DNA from 4 places in the Comamonas sp. A23 genome. Region 1 is predicted to be linked to each of the others. Evidence: predicted binding sites of a transcription regulator. Region 1 holds the regulator's gene; each other region holds the start of a gene.
The links. Region 1 encodes sigma-54, which starts transcription at its own class of promoters, with help from an activator protein. Its sites were predicted from a motif close to TGGCANGNAANCTGCTTT; they were not measured.
Positions count from the first base shown of each region.

Region 2: the regulator sigma-54 is predicted to act here: its motif matches at 2,667-2,684, upstream of EIC84_RS19590 (pilin).
Region 3: the regulator sigma-54 is predicted to act here: its motif matches at 2,271-2,288, upstream of EIC84_RS11625 (TorF family putative porin).
Region 4: the regulator sigma-54 is predicted to act here: its motif matches at 1,580-1,597, upstream of nirB (nitrite reductase large subunit NirB).

Region 1 covers NZ_RSDT01000003.1:13,260-17,195, forward strand. Annotated here, with positions in the region: gene lptA (lipopolysaccharide transport periplasmic protein LptA) at 1-113, shown strand, start outside; gene lptB (LPS export ABC transporter ATP-binding protein) at 110-892, shown strand; gene EIC84_RS08330 (RNA polymerase factor sigma-54) at 1,038-2,639, shown strand; gene EIC84_RS08335 (aspartyl/asparaginyl beta-hydroxylase domain-containing protein) at 2,815-3,738, opposite strand; gene EIC84_RS08340 (DUF711 family protein) at 3,874-3,936, opposite strand, start outside.
Region 2 covers NZ_RSDT01000010.1:343-4,278, reverse strand. Annotated here, with positions in the region: gene EIC84_RS19600 (serine hydrolase) at 1-698, opposite strand, end outside; gene EIC84_RS19595 (isoprenylcysteine carboxylmethyltransferase family protein) at 700-1,923, opposite strand; gene EIC84_RS19590 (pilin) at 2,087-2,632, opposite strand; gene EIC84_RS19585 (FHA domain-containing protein) at 2,821-3,540, opposite strand.
Region 3 covers NZ_RSDT01000004.1:51,665-55,600, forward strand. Annotated here, with positions in the region: gene EIC84_RS11615 (Bug family tripartite tricarboxylate transporter substrate binding protein) at 1-525, shown strand, start outside; gene EIC84_RS11620 (sulfatase) at 639-1,967, shown strand; gene EIC84_RS11625 (TorF family putative porin) at 2,342-3,094, shown strand; gene glnK (P-II family nitrogen regulator) at 3,112-3,450, shown strand; gene EIC84_RS11635 (ammonium transporter) at 3,490-3,936, shown strand, end outside.
Region 4 covers NZ_RSDT01000002.1:699,094-703,029, reverse strand. Annotated here, with positions in the region: gene ntrB (nitrate ABC transporter permease) at 1-531, shown strand, start outside; gene EIC84_RS07665 (ABC transporter ATP-binding protein) at 641-1,453, shown strand; gene nirB (nitrite reductase large subunit NirB) at 1,743-3,936, shown strand, end outside.

The DNA.
Region 1 (3,936 bases):
TCATGGCGCCCAAGGACGGCACGCCGGGAGCACAGCCCAAGCCTGCAACACCTGCCACGCAGCTGCGCCAGAGCATGACGCTGGGCGGTGAGAAAGCCGACGAGAAGAAATGAGCGAGCCGACTTTCTCCAGCAGCCGCAGCGGCGAGTCCGACAGCCGCCTGGAGGCCAAGCATCTGGCCAAGTCCTACGGCAGCCGCAAGGTGGTCAAGGATGTGTCCCTGTCCGTGCAAAAAGGCGAGGTGGTCGGTTTGCTCGGCCCCAACGGTGCGGGCAAGACCACATCGTTCTACATGATCGTGGGCCTGGTGCGCAGCGACGGCGGCGAGATCTTCATCGACGGCCAGCCAGTGGGCGGCATGCCGATTCACCAGCGTTCGCGCCTGGGCCTGTCCTATCTGCCCCAGGAAGCCTCCATCTTTCGCAAGCTCAGCGTGGAAGACAATGTGCGCGCCGTGCTGGAGCTGCAAAAGGACGAGCAGGGCAAGACGCTGACGCAGGGCGAGATCGAAAAGCGCCTTACCGGCCTGCTGCAGGAGCTGCGCGTAGAGCATCTGCGCCAGTCGCCGGCGCTGGCGCTGTCCGGCGGTGAGCGCCGTCGCGTGGAAATTGCCCGTGCCCTGGCCACGCAGCCGCGTTTCATCCTGCTTGACGAGCCGTTTGCCGGTATCGATCCGATTGCGGTGATCGAGATCCAGCGCATCATCGGCTTCCTCAAGGAGCGCGGCATCGGTGTGCTGATTACCGACCATAACGTGCGCGAGACGCTGGGCATCTGCGACCACGCCTTCATCATCAGCGACGGCCATGTGCTGGCCGAAGGCACGCCCGAGGAGATCGTGGAGAACGCCGATGTGCGCCGCGTCTATCTGGGCGAACATTTCAGAATGTGATGACCCCCACGCTCCCTCACTTTGTGTGGTCGCTGCCCCCAGAAGGGGTTCTGACCGGCTGCGCCGGGGTTTGCCTTGGGGCGGCCCGGCGGCAAACCCTTAGCACTGCGCGCGTTTGCAATGATTGTCTGGGGGCCGCGCCTCGATGAAGCCAGGTCTCTCGCTACGCGTTTCGCAGCATTTATCGCTTACGCCGCAGCTGCAGCAATCCATTCAGCTGCTGCAGCTCTCCACTCTGGAGCTGGCGCAGGAAGTCGAGCAGATGCTGGTCGACAACCCTTTTCTGGAACGTGCGGGCGATGAGGCCGAAACTGTGGGAGATGCTCCTGTAGATGTAGCTGCTAGCGCCAGTGAATACAGCACTTCAGATGGTATTCATGCTGAAAATGATGCGAAGCAAACGCAAACAGCTGCTGAAACAATAGCGGAAACGCCAAGCGCCGAGACTCCGGAAACGCTGAACTGGGAGGCCGACGGCATGGACGGCCAGGACGGGGAATGGGGCGGCGAATCCAGCAGCGAGTGGGATACGCCCTCGGCCAGCAGCTCCACGCGCAACCGCGATGGCGACGACGAAACCGATGCCATCGATCTGGCGCGCGAGCACCAGAGCCTGACCGACTTTCTGCACCGTCAGGCGCTGAGCCTGCATCTGGGCGCGGCGGACATGGCGGCGCTGCGCTTTCTCATCGAGTCGCTCAGCGACGACGGCTATCTCGAGGATTCCCTGCAGGAGCTGGCGCAGAGCCTGGCCGGCGACGATCTGGAAGAGCGCGAGGAGCTGGAGCAGCACTTTGCCATTGCGCTGAAGCTGCTGCAAAGTCTGGAGCCCGTGGGCGTGGGCGCGCGCGATCTGGCCGAGTGCCTGCAGCTGCAGCTGCGCGATCTGATCCGCACGGCCGAGGACGAGGGCACGACCGAGGCGCATATGAGCCGGCTGCTGCTGGCGCAGGCCATCTGTGCCCAGCCCATGGACCTGCTGGCGCGGCGCGATCTGCGCAAGCTCACCAGCCTGTGCGGCGCGCGCGAGGAACAGCTGCGCGAAGCCATGGCCCTGATCGCCAGGCTGGAGCCGCGTCCGGGTCGGCGCTTTGTCGATGTGGAGCGCCATATCGTGGTGCCCGATGTCATCGTGCGCCCGCTGCGGGCCGGCTCGGGCCGGGTGGACTTCTCCGTGCAGCTCAACCCCGAGGTCATGCCGCGTCTGCGCGTGCACGACATCTATGCCAGCGTGCTGCGCCGCCACAAGAACAGCGACGGCCATGCGGCGCTGCAGCAGCAGTTGCAGGAGGCGCGCTGGTTCATCAAGAACATCCAGCAGCGCTTCGACACCATCTTGCGTGTTTCCGAAGCCATCGTGGAGCGGCAGAAGAACTTCTTTGTGCATGGCGAGCTGGCCATGCGCCCGCTGGTGCTGCGCGATATCGCCGACACCCTGGGCCTGCATGAATCCACCATCAGCCGCGTGACCACCGCCAAGTACATGGCCACGCCCCAGGGCACGTTCGAGCTCAAGTATTTCTTCGGCTCGGGCCTGGGTACGGAAACCGGCGGCAGTGCCTCCAGCACGGCCGTGCGTGCGCTGATCAAGCAGTTTGTCGATGCCGAAGATGCCAAGAAGCCGCTGTCGGACGCCAAGCTGGCCGACATGCTCAAGGAGCAGGGCATCGAGTGCGCGCGCCGCACCGTCGCCAAATACCGCGAGCAGCTCAAGATACCGACGACCACGCTGCGCAAGGCGCTGTAGGGCGCCGTAGAAACAAGAAAGCCGCTGATGCATCGCACAGCGGCTTTTTGTTTAGAGCCATATGTCTTGATGAAGCAAGATCCAAGTGAGGGACAGCAAGCAAAGGCCGCCCTGCAGCGAAGATGTCGTCCCCCTTCCGAAGAGAAAGGGGGAAGGCGCAAAGCGCCTCAGGGGGTTAATTCGGTACCAGCCACCAGATAAACCAGACCAGCACGCCGATCATCAGGCCGAACTTGAGGATCTTGTAGAAGGTCGGATTCCAGTCGCGGAAGGCACGGCGGTACTTGCCCGCATAGAACGAGATCTTGAACAGCTTGCTGATCATGCCGCGCGGATCGCCCTCGTTGTTCGGCGAGCTGGCGGCGGCCACCACGTTCTTGCCCAGCCAGTGATTGAGCCACTGGGCAAAGCCATTGGTCATGGGGCGCTCCACATCGCAGAACAGCACGATGCGGTTGCCTTCCGAGCGGTTCTCGGCCCAGTGCATAAAGGTCTCGTCGAAGATCACGCCTTCGCCTTCGCGCCAGCTATAGGGCTGGCCGTCGACCTCGATCATGCAGCGGTCGTCGTTGGGCGCCAGCACGGCCAGGTGATAGCGCAGCGAGCCCGCATAGGGGTCGCGGTGCAGATTGAGCTTGGCGCCGGGCGGCAGCTCGGCAAACATGGCGGCCTTGACGCTGGGAATCGATTTCACCAGGGCCGTGGTCTTGGGGCACAGCTCCATGGCCGAAGGGTGGGCGTCGCCGTACCACTTGAGGTAGAAGCGCTTCCAGCCGGTCTTGAAGAAGGAGTTGAAGCCTGCGTCGTCGTTGTTGGCGGCGGCCTTGATCTGCATGTTCTTTTGCAGATTGACGGCTTCCTCGCGGATCTCGCGCCAGTTGGCCTGCAGCGGCGCCAGCTCGGGGAAGGTGCTGGTGGGCAGATAGGGCGTGCGCGGCACCTTGCTGAACATCAGCATGAAGACGTTGAACGGCGCCGTGAACGTGGAGTGGTCAAACAATTGCTTGACCACCTTGTGGCGCACCTTGCCGCGCAGATGCATGTACAGCCCGCAGCCAAAGAAAAGCAGCACCAGTGCCAGAACGATTATTTTTGCCATAAGGGCCAATTTTACCGGGGGCACCCCGGCGGCCACCATGGGGGCAGGTCAAACAGAACCGGGGTAGGGGAATATCAAAAGCAATAGCTGCCGGCGCTTGACGGCCAGGCGCAGCAGCCGGTCGGGATCAGATACTCAAGGCAGGGCCAGCACGGCGCAGTTGCAAAGGTCGGCGCTCTCGAAGGCTGTTCTGTCGCC
Region 2 (3,936 bases), on a different contig from region 1:
CTATACCAATCGGATTGGGAAATCTGAAAACCACTTTTAATATCGCTCGTCGGTGGACCACCTAGAACAAGGCGATTAATATTTTCTTGAGGTAGAAGGCGTTGAAGCAATGCATTTTCATAATTTAACTCTGTTACACGCTCAATCAACATTCCAAGCAAGCAGTAGCCAACATTCGAATATTTTGTAATTTTATTAGGCTCATGCTCCAAGGGTTTAGATACAGCAACTCGCACCGCAGATTCACAGCCACGCACACTTGAATCATCTTTAAACAGTGGATCTCCAGACTTGCTGCGATCAAAGCCAGCAGTGTGTTGCAAAAGATGTTGTACTGTTATTTCGCGATAGCCAGCATCATTTGCATATGGAAGCTGAGGCAACAGCGTAAATAATTTATCATTTAATTGCAGCTTTCCCTCTCCAATCAATTTTACCACAACCTGAGCAGTTAATAATTTAGATAGACTAGCAATTGGATACTGCGCATTTAAATATTTTTCATCACAATCACCCACCTGGAAATGAGAAATAATTTTGTTATGGTGAATAATGGCAATTTCTCCATGACTTAGCCGCTGCTCTTGCACAAAGTGCTCCAGCCCTCCGTGTAATGTCAAAGTCCCATGCTCATACCACCATACAGCGATAGCTACCGTCAGTAAAATCAGCAGAAAAAAAAGACGAGCCTTCTTCACATTAGCAACCAATTAACTGTCGAAATCTACCAAGAACTCCATTTTTCGCCATCCATATCGAGTAAGCCTTGTAGTCCGGATCTGAAGCCAGATGGCGCTCCTCAGTCCACGCGCGCAGTATATAAATACAGTTAATTCCAACCAAACCCAAACAATTAATAATGGCCAAGCGACCACTTTCTAGAGAAATAAATGGAATAGAAATTAACCACCATGAAATATTTTTAAAAAAATATGAAGGATGCTTAAAATACCTATAAGGCCCGGAGCTAACAAGCCCTCGATAAGAAAGATTCGAAAACCGTAGTCCAAAACTGACGGTGCTCCAAACATAACCTACCGTCAGCAGCAAGACCACCGTCCCCCACACAAAAAGCAGTAGAGGCTCATCTGTTAGCCACTCATGCCATTCATAGCCATCTTTATAAGCTAGCCATTGATGCAAAACAATCAAGTTAAAAGGCGGATAACAAACCAACGTCACACCCCACCCTGATATTGTGGAATCAGTTGAACGAATTTGTCCATTTATTCGCCGGCTGGTAGAACAATAGCCAATTGTGCCAAAAGCAGTATCTATTGCATACAGCAAATAAATGAGAAAAGCCACTATCGAAATCCAAGAGAATTCCGTAATTTCTAATGAAACCTTACTTGCCGCTGAAACAAAAAAATAGCATCCACCAAGCATCAGTGGGAAGAAGTACGCTTTAACGCACCACCCCAGAAATACTTGCGAATATTTTTTTTTTATTTTTCGCCTCTTAAATATACAGGAAATCGCTGCACTCCCAAGCATTTCCAAAGAGTCAAATTGATTCCCCCGAGCTCTACGGTATAGCATCCATAAAGACCAAGGAATACTAGCTGCAATCAATACCAGTTGCATATCACCTAAAATATCTGATTTTGATAATGCAGCCAATGAATATGTCACAAGAAAATATATCCCACAAAATAACATCCAAACAATAAGCATCCCAATAAATCGTATTTTTTTTCTCCAAACTGGAATGCTATCCAAGCATAAATGTGATGCCGGAAACCTCCTCATCTCTAGCCACCACATAGGTATTCCACATGCAAATAACAAAAGAAGTGTTCCGCACAAATAATCAACCCAGCCGATCACTATACACAAGGCGGAAAATAATGCACCCATGACACCTGAAAACACAACATATCCCGGTGTATTTGACGCAGGAGGGTTTAAATGAATATTCATGAGTTATATGAAATGACGCTTAACTTCTTTGATAAGAATATTATTTAATATATTTATCAAAAAATAAAGGGATGCATATTGCACCCCTTTATTATAACTCTGGCAATTATGAAAAATATTTAAAGCATTAAGGCTCTCATATTTTCAAAATTCGCTCACACTATCAGCCACCTGTAGAAGAGCTAGAAGAAGTGGAGGAAGAGGCCGGACGGCAGTTAGCAGGCAGATACTTTGGCAGCACACCCTTTGCAGCAGCAGGTGCGCATACCCAGTTTAATTGAGTGCCTGCCGCTGTAGTTTCCAGATTAACAGCAGTTGTGCCGTCAGCTCCAACCGGCTTGATTTCAAGCAGGCTGTTGGCGGCAGGAACTACGGACGTCTTATATGTCACCGTGATAACTCCAGAATCACTGCTGACAATGGAATCCACATTTTTATTACCCGTCAAAGCAGTAGTATCCAAAACAGTAGCACCGATTTCAGCGCAATTTGTAGCAGTTGAGCAAGTCATCTTGCGAGGGCCAGCACTTTGGAAGGTTTCAGTAATGGCAGTCTTCAAACCACTAGAAAGTGTCAAACCCTCACTAATCTTTGCACGGATTGTGTAATCCTGATAAGCAGGCAGAGCCACAGCAGCCAGAATACCGATGATCGCCACAACGATCATCAGTTCGATCAGGGTAAAACCCTTTTGAATAGAACGCTTCATTTCAAACTCCCTAGTTGGATGAGACACAAGCTACCAAGCAATCAACGTGCCAACGATTTGGCAAAGGCAGGCCTCATCCAAGATGACACGTTTGGCAACATTAACGCGAGTTTGAGTAACAATTTTGGCAATCCAATCGCAAGCGGTGACAAATTTGTCAGACGCTTCACACCCATCAGGCCGGCCTGTCACTCCACGACGAAGCGCATGGTGCTGCCCGCCAGGTCCACCGTATCGCCATTGAGCAGCGGCACGGACAGAGGGCCCACCACCTGGCCATTGAGCTTGAGGTCTTCGCTTGCGCCCTCCAGTTGGGTGAGCACAAAGCCATGGGGCTTCTGGGTGATGGAGGCGATGGCTACACCGGGCTTGCCCAAAGTGGTAACAACCTTGAAAAGAGGTATTTCCCTGCCGGCCAGGCTGCCGGTGAGCATGCGAATCACGGCATGGCGCGCAGGCAGCGCGGCAAGCGAGCCCTGGATGGTGGAACTGAAGCTGGAGATTTCACCAAACCCGGAGGGGCTGGCGACCTTGGCATAGCCGCTGTCTGCCTCTTCGGAAATATGCGCCAGCGCCTTTTTGCTGCTCTGGGCAGACGACGGAGCACTCGAATCGGCAATCACGGTATCGAGAAAGCGGATTTTGTAGCGGCCAATGTCCAGCAGGTCGCCGTTGAGCAGGTCCTGCTTCTGGATGGCACGACCGTTGACATAGGTGCCGTTGGTGCTGCGCAGGTCTTCAATGCTGACCTTGCCGCCAGAGATGGTGAGCACGGCATGCTCGCCGCTGACCGCCAGATTCTCGATCACGATGTCGTTGTAAGGACGACGACCCAAGGTCGTGCGCTCCTTGGTGAGCTGTACTTCCTTGATGACTGCGCCGTCGATTGAGATGACCAAAGTCGGCATGCTCGAAGCTCCTGAGGAAACGCCAAGTCCTGCTTGGCTGCACTGGCTAGGACCACTCCCACTTGAGTGTGTGATTCAGCGCTGAATCATCAATCGTAACTGGATGAAACGCGCTTGCATGCTGCATCTTATTGCACTAATTCGATGAAGCCAGCTATTCGATTGAAATTTTCAACCTTGCTGTCATTCGTCTGCAGCATCTTTGGAATCGCACCCGCAATCTATCAAGTCGCCATATAAGAAAAGCCCGCACTCGTTGAAAGCGCGGGCTTTTTTGCAAATCTTTGCAAAGTGGCGACAGCCACCTATCCGTGATTTAAAAGGGCAGAGGTCACCTTTTATGTAAACATCTCTCTGATAACTAGTCAGAAGGCCACTTTTTCGAAATTTTACACC
Region 3 (3,936 bases), on a different contig from region 1:
GCCAATCCGCAGCAGGCCAATTTCGGCGTGCCGGCCACGGGCAGCCTGCCGCACTTTTTTGCGCTGATGCTGGGCGAGACCGCCAAGGTGCCCGTCGAGGTCGTGGGCTACAAGGGCTCGGGCCCGCTGCTCACCGACCTGATGGGCGGGCAGGTCCCCATCGCCGTGGACACTCTAGACACCCAGATCGCCCAGCACGAAGCGGGCAAGCTGCGCGTGCTGGCCACCTCGGGCGAGCGCCGCAGCACCATGGCACCCGGCATTCCCACGCTCAAGGAGCTGGGCGTGAACCTGGTCGGCACGGGCTGGAACACCTTGTTCGCGCCGCAAAGCATGGCGCCGGCCACGGTGCAGCGCCTGTCGCAGCTGGTGCAGGAGGTGATGAAGGAAGCCGACACGCAGCACAAGTTCGCCGCCTCCAACCTGGTGCCCGTGGTCAGCAGCGCGCAGGACACGGAAAAAATGCTCAAGGCCTACCGCGCGCAATGGGCGCCGGTGGTTCAGCGCTCGGGCTTCAAGCCCTGATATTTGAGGAGCATCTATCGCTTGCTACCAAATATTTCCAGCATCAAATCCATCCAGAATTCTTGCATAACAAGCGATAGAAGCTCCTGTTTTTGAATGTTCCACGCCCTCTCATGACCGACTCCCGCCCCAATCTGATCTTCATCCTGGCCGATGACCTCGGCTATGCCGACCTGGGCTGCACCGGTGCGCGCGATGCGCACAACAACGCCACCGACGTCTCGCCACGCCTGGACGCCATGGCCGCCCAGGGCCTGCGCTTCACGCGCGGCTACTCCAACTCCTCGGTGTGCTCGCCCACGCGCTTTGCGCTGGCCACGGGCCGCTGGCAGTACCGCCTGCGCGGTGCGGCCGAGGAACCCATCGCCAGCGTGCATGGCGACAAGGTGCTGGGCCTGCCGCCCGATCACCCCACGGTGGCCTCGCTGCTGCGCGATGCCGGCTACGCCACGGCCCTGGTCGGCAAATGGCACCTGGGCTACCCCCCGCATTTCGGCCCGCGCCTGTCGGGCTACGAGGAGTTCTACGGCTTTCATGCCGGCGGCGCCGACTACTTCGCCCACTGCGACCCGCGCGGGCGCCCCGACTTCTGGATCAACGAGGAGCCGCACACCGAAGACGGCTACCTCACCGATCTGCTGAGCCGCCGCGCGGTGGACTTCGTCAAGCGCCAGAGCGCCGAGCAGCCCTTCTACCTCTCGCTGCACTACAGCGCCCCGCACTGGCCCTGGCTGACGCGCGAGGACCGCGCCGAATCCGAGCGCCTGCAAGGCATGGGCAAGCATATCGACGGCGGCTCCATCGATACCTACCAGCGCATGATCCATCACATGGACGAAGGCATAGGCTGGCTGCTGGATGCGCTGGAGGAAAAAGGCATGAGCGAGAACACGCTCATCGTCTTCACCAGCGACAACGGCGGCGAACGCTTCTCCAATACCTGGCCCTTCGTGGGCCAGAAGATGGACCTGCTCGAAGGCGGCATCCGCGTGCCTTTGCTGGCACGCTGGCCGGCGCGCATGACGGCCGGTGCCGTCTGCGACACGCCCAGCCTGACCATGGACTGGTCGGCCACCTTCCTGGCCGCCGCCGGCGTAGCCGCACATGCCGACTATCCACTGGACGGCATCAGCCTGCTGCCCCTGATGCAGGATCAAAGCTGGATGCCCGAGCGCGACCTGGCCTGGCGCATGAAGCACCGCGAGCAAAAGGCCTTGATACGCGGCGACTGGAAATATCTGCAGATCGAGGGCATCGAATACCTGTTCCACATCGGCAACGACCCGCGCGAGCGCGCCAATCTGCGTGATCGTGAGCCCCAGAAACTGGCCGAGCTGCGCAGCGCCTGGGAGCGCTGGAATCAGGAGCTGCCGCCGATTCCGCAGGAAGCCAAGGTCTCGCTGGTGTTCACCAAGGCAGACCTGCCCCAAGCCAGCTTCTGAATTGCGGCCGCCCCCCAAGCCCATCGCCCAGCCGATGGGCTTTTTCTTTGCCTGCGCCCAGATAAAGAGCATGTGCTCACTTTCAAATCCCCTGATTGGTGCAAAAAGCCGGGGAAAAGCAGAGCCATGGCGGTGCACAGCAAAAACGCACCATCTTGGTGCAATGGATTCCAGCTAGCGCCCAGGTGGCGAAAGTTGCGCTCAGCGATTGTGAAAATTCGTAGCTTTTTGTACTGGCAGCTATGGCCCGCTGCCTGTTCTGGGGCTTTGGACAGCGAACCGTGCCGCAGCCGCCGCAGAGACTGGCACGGTCTGTGCTTTGAGAGTTCATCCGAGATTTTTGCCACGAAATTTTCAAACCGGAGGAACCCTGAATGCCTAGTCCCGCTGCAAGCCGTTTCAAGACTTTCGCCAAGACTGCCGCCCTGGCCTGCGCCGTTGTCGCCCCCATGTGGGCCCATGCCCAGCTCTCCGCCAACGTTGCCCTGACCACCAACTACAAGTTCCGTGGCCAGGATCAGGACGCCAGCCGCACCAGGGCCGTCAAGCCTGCGCTGCAAGGCGGTTTTGACTACACGTTCGGCGACAGCGGCTTCTACGTCGGCAACTGGAACTCCTCCGTGGACTGGCTGCCCGGCAACTCGCTGGAAACCGACTTCTACGGCGGCTACAAGTTCAAGGCCGCCGATGTGGACTGGGACGTGGGCATGCTGACCTATGTGTACTCGGGCAATGCCAACGGCAACACCACCGAGATCTACGGCTCCGGCACCTACGGCCCGTTCACGGCCAAGTATTCGCACACGGTGTCCAAGGACTACTTCGGCTGGGCCGGCGCCAAGGCGGGCTCGGGTCTCAAGGGCCGCAACACCGGTTATCTGCAGTTCTCCTACAGCCAGGAAGTGATGCCCAAGGTGACACTGAAAGCATCAGTTGGTTACACCCATTTCTCCAGCGACATCAAGGACCTGGGCGTTCCCAACTATGTGGACTACAGCGTCGGTGGTGCCTATGACCTGGGCGACGGCTTCTCTGCAGGTGCAGCGGTGACCGGCGCCAACAAGAAGGCCTACTTCGGCGATGTGAACAAGGCGCGTCTGATTCTGACGCTCTCCAAGACTTTCTAATTTTTCAGGAGCCCGTCATGAAAATGGTGATCGCCATCATCAAACCCTTCAAGCTCGACGAAGTGCGTGAAGCTCTTTCCCAAATCGGTGTTCAAGGCATCACCGTGACCGAAGTCAAGGGCTTTGGCCGTCAGAAGGGCCACACCGAGCTGTACCGCGGTGCCGAGTATGTGGTGGACTTTCTGCCCAAGCTGAAGATCGAGGCCGCGATTGCCGACGATCTGGTCGATGCCGCCATCGACGCCATCGAGGGCGCAGCCCGTACCGGCAAGATCGGCGACGGCAAGATTTTTGTGCAGGCGCTGGAGCAGTCGATCCGTATCCGTACAGGAGAAACCGGCGACGCGGCCCTGTAAAGGCCCAGTCTCTCTGGAACCGTTTTGAGAAAGATTGCCATGATCAAGAAACTATTGAGCGCAGGCCTGGGACTGGGCCTGCTGGCTGCCGGCGCCACCGGCTTTGCCCAGGAAGCTGCAACGGCTGCCGCCGCCGCAGCGCCTATGGCCGAAGCAGCGGCCGAGGCCGTGCCCACCCTGAGCGCCGGCGACACCGCCTGGATGCTGACCTCGACCATGCTGGTGATCCTGATGGTCATCCCCGGCCTGGCGCTGTTCTACGGCGGCTTGGTGCGCAGCAAGAACATGCTGTCCGTGCTGGCCCAGGTCTTCGTGATCTTTTCGCTGATCACCGTGCTGTGGGCCATCTACGGCTACTCGCTGGCCTTTGGTGGCGAGGGCAAGTTCTTCGCAGGCTTCGACAAGCTGTTCCTCATGGGCATCACGCCTGACACGCTGTCGTCCATGCTCAAGACCATCCCCGAATATGTGTTCGTGGCCTTCCAG
Region 4 (3,936 bases), on a different contig from region 1:
ATCCCTTTGGGCTTCGTGATCGGGCGCTTCGGCTTTCTGTCGCGCATGTTCAACCCCTTGATCAGTCTGCTGCGCCCGGTCTCGCCGCTGGCCTGGCTGCCGATCGGCCTGCTGGTGTTCAAGGGCGCCAATCCGGCAGCCATCTGGACCATCTTCATCTGCTCGATCTGGCCCATGGTCATCAACACCGCCGTGGGCGTGCAGCGTGTGCCCCAGGACTATATGAATGTGGCGCGCGTGCTCAATCTGTCGGAGTGGAAGATCGCCACCACCATTCTGTTTCCTGCGGTGCTGCCCTATATGCTGACCGGCGTGCGCCTGGCCGTGGGCACGGCCTGGCTGGTGATCGTGGCCGCCGAGATGCTGACGGGCGGCGTGGGCATAGGCTTCTGGGTCTGGGACGAGTGGAACAACCTCAACGTCAAGAACATCATCATCGCCATCTTCGTGATCGGCATCGTGGGCCTGGTGCTGGAGTGGGCCATGGTCAAGCTGGCTTCGGCCTTTACGTTTGAAGAGGTCAAGACTTAACCCACCCCTGAGCCGCGCCCTCGGGCGCGTCACCCCCTCAAGGGGGCACCACCGGTGGCCCGGCAAAGCCGGCGCCACGGTGGTCTCGGAACAAAGCAAGGAGTACCTCATGCATACATCTCTCAGCACCAAGTACATCGAGATCCACGGGGTGGAGCAGACCTTCAAGACCGCCAAGGGCCTGTTTCCCGCACTGCGCGACATCAACCTGAACATTGCCAAGGGCGAGTTCGTCAGTCTCATCGGGCATTCGGGCTGCGGCAAGTCGACGCTGCTCAATCTGATTGCCGGCCTGACCATTCCCACGGGCGGTGCACTGCTGTGCGCCAACAAGGAAATCAAGGGCCCCGGGCCCGAGCGTGCGGTGGTCTTCCAGAACCATTCGCTGCTGCCCTGGCTGAGCTGCTGGGGCAATGTGCACCTGGCCGTGGAGCGTGTCTTCGGCAAGCGCGAAAGCAAGGCACAGCTGGCACAGCGCACCGATGCGGCGCTGGCCATGGTGGGCCTCAGCCATGCGGCGCAAAAGCGCCCTGGCGAAATCTCGGGCGGCATGAAGCAGCGCGTGGGCATTGCCCGCGCCCTGTCCATGGAGCCCCAGGTGCTGCTCATGGACGAGCCCTTCGGCGCTCTCGACGCCCTGACGCGTGCCAAGCTGCAGGACGAGCTGCTGGAGATCGTGGAACGCACCCAGAGCACCGTGGTCATGGTCACGCACGATGTGGACGAGGCCGTGCTGCTGTCCGACAAGATCGTGATGATGACCAACGGTCCCGCTGCCACGATTGGCGAGGTGCTGCATGTAGAGCTGCCACGCCCGCGCAGCCGGGTGGAGTTGGCCGAGGATGCGCATTACCAAAGCTATCGCAAGGCCGTGATCGACTTTCTCTACACGCGTCAGGGCCATGTGGAGAAGGCGGCCTGAGCCTTTTTGATTTCAAGCTGCATGGCGCCTTGGGGCGCCATGTTTGTTTTGCACAGCAATAAAGCGGCCATGCACAAAAGCAGTGCATGCCGCGGGATGGAATAGTCTCTGCAGGCTGAGAAAAGCTGGCACAGCAATTGCGTGTTGTTCAGCGTGGCCAAGGTGGGTCACCGGGGGATGGTGCAAGGCTGGACCAGAACCCACAGACAAAGACGTCTACGCGTTCATGCAAGTCATGAAGCGCGCAGACGTCTTTTTTTTGGCTTTGCAAATGCCCACGGGGACTCAGATGAAAAAATCCAAACTGGTCATGATTGGTAACGGAATGGCAGGCGTGCGTGCGCTGGAAGAGCTGCTGGCCATTGCCCCCGATCTGTACGACATCACGGTCTTCGGCGCCGAGCCGCATCCCAACTACAACCGCATTCTGCTGTCGCCCGTGCTCGCCGGCGAGCAGACGCTCGGCGATATCGTGCTCAACGACTGGTCCTGGTACCAGGACCACCATATCTTGCTGCACGCCGGCTATACCGTGACGGCCGTTGACCGGGCACGGCGCACGGTACATGCAGTCAATGCCCAGGGTGAGAGTGCCAGCGCCGAGTACGACCGCCTGATCATGGCGACGGGCTCCAAGCCCTTCATTCTGCCCATCCCCGGCAAGGACCTGGAGGGCGTGCTGGCCTACCGCGACATTGCCGACACCGAGGCCATGATCGAAGCGGCAAAGACACTCAAGCATGCGGTGGTGATAGGTGGCGGCCTGCTGGGACTGGAAGCGGCCAACGGCCTCATGAAGCGCGGCATGCAGGTCACCGTGGTGCATGTCGGCGACTGGCTGATGGAGCGCCAGCTCGACGATCAGGCGGGCCGCATGCTGCAGAAATCGCTGGCCGAGCGCGGCATGCAGTTCTGCATGCAGGCACAGACACAGGAGCTGCTGGGCGACGAAGACGGTGGGCGCAGTGGCCGCGTGCGCGCCGTTCGTTTCAAGGACGGCAGCGAGATCCCGGCCGAACTGGTGGTGATGGCCGTGGGCATTCGCCCCAGCACCGAACTGGCGGAGTCCATGCATCTGCATGTGAGTCGCGGTATCGTGGTCAGCGACACGCTGCAGACCGTGACCGATCCACGCATCTATGCCGTGGGCGAATGCGCGGCACACCGAGGCATTGCCTACGGACTGGTGGCGCCCCTGTTCGAGCAGGGCAAGGTGCTGGCCAACCATCTGGCGGAGTTCGGCATCGGTCGCTATCTGGGTTCGCTGACCTCGACCAAGCTCAAGGTCACGGGCATCGATCTGTTCTCTGCAGGCGATTTCCAGGGCGGCGGCGATACCGAGGAAATCCTCATGAGCGACCCCTATGCGGGGGTCTACAAGAAGCTGGTCATCAAGGACGACAAGCTGGTCGGTGCCTGCCTGTACGGCGACACGGTGGACGGCAGCTGGTACTTCAAGCTGCTGCGCGAGGGCCGCAGCGTTGCCGATATCCGCGACAAGCTGATGTTCGGTGAATCCAATCTCGGCGATACCGGCCACCAGGGCCAGAGCAAGGCCGCGGCCATGGCCGACGGCGACGAGGTCTGCGGCTGCAACGGCGTGACCAAGGGCGCGATCTGCAAGGCCATCAAGGACAAGGGCCTGTTCACGCTCGACGATGTGCGCAAGCACACCAAGGCCAGTGCCAGCTGCGGTTCCTGCACCGGGCTGGTGGAGCAGATCATCATGTTCACGGCCGGCGGCGACTACTCGGCCGCTCCCAAGACCAAGGCCATGTGCGGCTGCACCGACCACGGGCACCAGGCCGTGCGCGATGCGATCCGCGAGCACAAGCTGCTGAGCACGGATGCGGTGTTCCGCTTCATGGAGTGGCGCACGCCCAATGGCTGTGCCTCCTGCCGCCCGGCCGTCAACTACTACCTAATCAGCACCTGGCCCAAGGAAGCCAGGGACGACCCGCAAAGCCGCTTCATCAACGAACGCAGCCACGCGAATATCCAGAAGGACGGAACCTACAGCGTGATTCCGCGCATGTGGGGCGGCGAGACCACGGCCTCCGAGCTGCGCCGCATTGCCGATGTGGTGGACAAGTACCAGATCCCCACGGTGAAGGTCACGGGCGGTCAGCGCATCGATCTGCTGGGCGTGAAAAAAGAGGATCTGCAGGCAGTCTGGAACGATATAGGCATGCCCTGCGGCCATGCCTATGCCAAGGCATTGCGCACGGTCAAGACCTGTGTGGGCAGCGAATGGTGCCGCATGGGCACGCAGGACAGCACCCAGATGGGCAAGGACCTGGAGCGCGCCATGTGGCGCATGTACGCACCGCACAAGGTGAAGTTCGCCGTCAGCGGCTGCCCGCGCAACTGCGCGGAGTCCGGCATCAAGGATGTGGGAATCATCGGTGTGGATTCGGGCTGGGAGATGTATGTGGGCGGCAACGGCGGCATCAAGACCGAGGTCGCGCATTTCTTCACCAAGC